2 regions of the Mesorhizobium sp. LSJC285A00 genome follow, and region 1 is predicted to be linked to the other one. Evidence: riboswitches for the same ligand, from Rfam matches in the RefSeq annotation. Region 1 holds a riboswitch; the other holds the start of a gene.

What was found. A riboswitch is a leader RNA that binds a small molecule or an ion and turns the genes downstream of it on or off. The one in region 1 is predicted to bind thiamine pyrophosphate.
Region 2: linked by a shared signal. The riboswitch ahead of thiB (thiamine ABC transporter substrate binding subunit) and the one ahead of X726_RS152890 (YkoF family thiamine/hydroxymethylpyrimidine-binding protein) in region 1 are both predicted to bind thiamine pyrophosphate.

Annotation. Positions count from the first base shown of each region.
Region 1 is NZ_AYVK01000017.1:91,929-94,311, forward strand. Features, by position in the region: gene X726_RS152905 (DUF2934 domain-containing protein) at 1-135, shown strand, start outside; gene X726_RS152900 (hypothetical protein) at 296-547, opposite strand; partial or broken gene X726_RS152895 (GSU2403 family nucleotidyltransferase fold protein) at 903-1,199, opposite strand; TPP riboswitch at 1,398-1,510, shown strand; gene X726_RS152890 (YkoF family thiamine/hydroxymethylpyrimidine-binding protein) at 1,501-2,109, shown strand.
Region 2 is NZ_AYVK01000068.1:10,064-12,446, reverse strand. Features, by position in the region: gene X726_RS138315 (thiamine diphosphokinase) at 1-587, opposite strand, end outside; TPP riboswitch at 750-864, shown strand; gene thiB (thiamine ABC transporter substrate binding subunit) at 908-1,915, shown strand; gene thiP (thiamine/thiamine pyrophosphate ABC transporter permease) at 2,136-2,383, shown strand, end outside.

The DNA of each region.
Region 1 (2,383 bases):
GCTGAAGTCGATGGCGCGGTCGCCAAGCCAAAAAAGGCGGCGAAGAAAGCTGACGCCAAGCCCGCCAAGGCAGCCGCCAAGCCAAAGGCAGCGAAGCCTGCCGCCGCAAATTCCGGCAAAGCCAAATCGAAATAAGGCCAAGTTGAAACGAGGCCAGTCGAAATAAAGCAAGGCCGGAATTCGCTGGCCGGGCCATCCTTGGCGCCCGCCGTTCAGGCGCGCCCGAGCCTCTCAACCTGACGAATTGCGCCTGCGACGGGCAGCGCAATTCCTTGTGTTTGGCGACAGCCGCCCCTCATGCCTCCCAGGCATAACTCGACAGCGCAAAGCGAATCCCGGCAGCTGTCATAGCCAGTTCGCATTCGGTGATCTGGCGCAGGTGGCGCAGATAGCGCGTCACGGTCTGTGGCAGCCAGCCGGCGCAGGCCTCGACATAGGCGCGGCTGTGAACAAGGGTGCCGGTCGACAGCCTCTCGTTCTTCTCGGCAACGACTTTCAGATATTGGCGGATGAAGCGGATGTCGTCGGCGATGTCCTGGCTAGCCATTCGCCAAGCCCCGGCGAGGCGTTCGCACTGATCGAATGACAAGGGCAACAAAGGGGGCGGCAACAAAGGCGGCGGCAACGACGGGGGTGACAGCAAAGGACGAGAGAGATCGGCGAAGGCAACATGGTTCGCTGTGCTCAAGGACATTCCTATCTGCGAAAAGAGATATCGTACTTTATGTACGAATCAGCGTCAAGCCAATTTCGTACGGTTGGGACGATGGCAATGAATATAGCAGCGGTCGCTTCAGCTAATCCCGCATCGTGAATCCTTCAGGAGTCGCACCAATTTCGCGGAGGGATTTCCCCAGGATGGTGTGACTGTTTTCCCTCGTGGCGGCGTCGAACAGGTTCAAGCCGCCCCGGATCGTCTCGCGCCAGTTTTCGCCCTTGTCCCACGCTTCCATGAAGGCGAAGGCAAGGTCGTCCTGGCGACGCGTGGCTTCGAGCGCTTGGGTCAGCAGGCGCGCTTGATGGAGATCCTTCTCCCGCTTGGCGCCAGCGCTCGGCCCGCGTCGCGAGGCGACGATCAGCTTGTGGATGGCGTAGCGCTGGGGCGAGGGGACCAGCACAGGCAAGCCCGAGCGATGCAGGAGCACAGTCCGGATGGGGTCGCGGATAAGGAAATCCAGAAACCGTAAGGGCTGCGCGGAGTCTCTGCCGTTTTCTTATAATTACGTTTATCAGCTTGAATTTCAACGCAGTTATAAGAAGTTCGTGGAAACGTTATAACGCAACGAACTGACGAGTCGTCTGTTAACGCCCGGGCGCCCGGCACGTCTGGCCCAAAACACTTTCCCGCAGTGCCTCAACAAACGGCTTCCCCAATGCCGCGAACGGTGCTTTAACCCGCCCATCCACAGGGGTGCTCCGTATCGTCGGGGCTGAGATGAGGGCGGCAAGCCTTCGGACCCTAAAGCTGATCTGGATAATACCAGCGGAGCGAGGCGGGCGATGTTTTCAGGCGCACAGATTTCCCTTTATCCCATGACCGACGATTTCGTCGGCGTCATCCTCGGCGCGCTCGGCGCGCTCGATCCCTGGCGCGACCGGCTGCGGATCGAAACCGATGACATCTCGACCCTTATGGTCGGGCCGCCCGAGGTGCTGTTTCCCGCCATGCGCGACCTGTTCGTCGCGGCGGCCAAAAGCGGCAAGCACTGCGTGCTTTCGGCGGCGGTCTCGCGCGGCTGTCCGGGCGAGCCCGACGATCCGATCTGCCGCTCCGACGAGACCGGCGGCCCCGCCATTCCGCTGGACGAGCGCAAGATCGCCGCGATCCGCGCTGTCCAGGCCACGCCGTCGACCGGCCAGCCGGTGGCGGCGCAGTTCTCGCTCTACGTTATGGGCACGGGCGACCATATGGACGAGATCTACGGCTGCATCGATTTCCTGAAACAGTCCGGCGTCTTTGAGCGCTCAAAGAACTTCTGCACCAAATTGCGTGGCGATGCCGGTGCGGTGTTTGCCACGCTCAACGAGGCCTTCTGCCGCTTCGGCCCCGGCGCCGGCCACGTCACCCTCGACATCACGATCTCGGCGAACAGCCCGAGCGCCGTCTGAGCCGCGGCTCAAGCGTCGTTCCTTGAGGATATTGCCGTGGCTGGTTTATCTGACCCATTGCGTGGAGGAGATGCCTCTGACCCCTCAGCACAGAGAGGAGGGGAGCCATTGGCGATTGGCGAAGACCGCGATGCCCACGAATCTCCCCCCTCGAGCAGGAGATGGCCGGCAGGCCAGAGGGGGTCCCAGCGCGTGGAGCGCCGACGTCCTTTTCGCATCGGCAAGGCGTGGGCGCTCTATGCGAGACGACCCCCTCTGTCGCCTTCGGCGACAT
Region 2 (2,383 bases), on a different contig from region 1:
CCCCCGGTCGTGTTGGACTTGACCTCGTTCGAGATGGTCAGCGACGAGCCGAACACGACCTCGACATGGTCGAGCGGCCACTTCGCGCCGGACACGGTGAGGCCCGAAAGATCGGAAAAGCCGAGCACCGAAAACAGCGTTCCGTCGGCATAGTCGAAGCCGGCCTTGCCGGGCAGCAAAGGGGCGCCTTCCTGCGCTCCGCTGGTCAACAGCACTTTTGTGCCGGCCTCGGCCAGCCGCAGGCCGAGCGCCAGATGGAGGAAGGCGTGGTCGGCGCGCTTGCCGCCGAAAGCGCCGGCCAGCACCAGGCTGGTGGCGCCGCGTCCCAATGCCGCCGCGATCGCCAGTTCGCCATCGGTCTTGTCCTTTTCGGGAGGAAACACCTCCCGCGGCACGGCGGCGAGATCGGCAGGCAGGTCCGCCGGCACGGAATCGAAATCGCCGACCCACAGCTCCGGCATCACGCCGAGCAGGCGGGCATGATCGATGCCGGCGTCGGCGGCGATGACGCGCGTGCCCGCGACCTGGCGGTCGAGCCGCGGCGTGCGGACGAGATCGCCGCCAAGCAGGATGGTGAATGTGCTCATATCCGCTGGCCCTTACCAGCCCCGCCGACGAAACGGAAGGCTAAGCGGCACCGTCACTCTTTGTTGGAGCATGATCTTTTTCCGGAAACGGATTCCACTTTCCGGGATCATGCTCGGGCAAACTTCCACTTGCGTGGCACCTTGTCCGGGCCTATGTGTCGAAACGCTCTAACGGGGTGCCGGACGCGATCTTCGCGGACCGGCTGAGAGGCAGTCTCGCCAACCCGCTGAACCTGATCCGGTTTGTACCGGCGGAGGGATTAGACGCTTCGGACAGCCCGACGCCTCAATTCCTTTCAACACGAATGAAGGAGGCGCCGATGCGCATTTTTTTGTCCCGTCTTGTCCCAGCGCTGGGGCTTGCTGTGTCGCTACTGGCAATCCCTGCGTCCGCGCAGGAAAAACTCACGATCTATACCTATGAGAGTTTCACTGCCGACTGGGGTCCGGGCCCCCAGGTGAAGAAGGAATTCGAGGCCGAGTGCGGCTGCAGCGTCGACTTCGTCTCGGTGGCCGACGGCGTCGCGCTGCTCAACCGCGTCAAGCTCGAAGGTGCCTCGACCAAGGCCGATATCGTGCTTGGTCTCGACACCAACCTCACCGCGGAAGCCAAGGCTTCCGGCCTGTTTGTCCGACATGGCGCGGTGGCTGAAAACAACGTGCCGGGCGGCTGGAGCGACGACACTTTCGTGCCCTATGATTATGGTTATTTCGCCGTCGTCTACGACACCGAAAAGCTGAAGAGCCCGCCGAAGAGCCTGAAGGAACTGGTCGAGGGCGATGCCGCCGACAAGATCGTCATCCAGGATCCGAGGACGTCGACGCCGGGCCTCGGCCTGCTGCTGTGGGTCAAGTCGGTCTATGGCGACAAGGCGCCGGAAGCCTGGGCGAAACTCAGGGGCAAAGTGCTGACGGTGACGCCGGGCTGGAGCGAGGCCTACGGCCTGTTCACCAAGGGCGAGGCGCCGATGGTGCTTTCCTATACGACGTCGCCGGCCTACCACATGGTGGCCGAGAACACCGGGCGCTACCAGGCGGCCTCGTTCGAGGAGGGCGAGTATCTGCAGGTCGAGGTCGCGGGCATCACCACCACGGGCGCGAAGAACCCGCTGGCGGCGAAGTTCCTGGCCTTCATGACCGGGCCGAAATTCCAGGATGTCATTCCGGAGACCAACTGGATGTTCCCGGCCGGGAAAACCGACAAGCCGCTCAATCCGGCTTTTGATAGGCTGGTCAAGCCGGCGAAGACCTTGCTGTTCAGCCCGGAAGAGGTCGCGGCAAATCGCAAGGCCTGGGTGGATGAATGGCTGGCGGTGATGAGCAAGTAGATTTGGCTGTATAGTCAAAAGATGAGTGCTCTACGGCGCCCCCCTCTGTCCTGCCGGACATCTCCCCCACGAGGGGGGAGATTGGCCTTTACGTTGACTTTCGCCAATCTCCGAAGCTGCAGGAATGAGCGGAGCGCTAAAACCGCCAATCTCCCCCCTCGTGGGGGAGATGTCCGGCAGGACAGAGGGGGGCGCGAAGGAACGCGACGCCCGGTAAAGAGTGCAACGCTCTGACCCCCGCATCACGGCCGGCATTGTCGCGCTTGCGGCAATCGCGCTGCTGATCGGTGGCGCCTTCGCCGGCCTTATCCGCGAAGGCGCGCACGACCTTTCCGGCGCCGCGTCCGCCTTTGACCTCTATCTCCTGCGCGTTGTCCGCTTCACGCTCTGGCAGGCTGCGCTCTCGACTCTGCTTTCCGCCGTACCGGCGCTCTTCGTCGCCCGGTCGCTGTCGCGGCATCCGCGCTT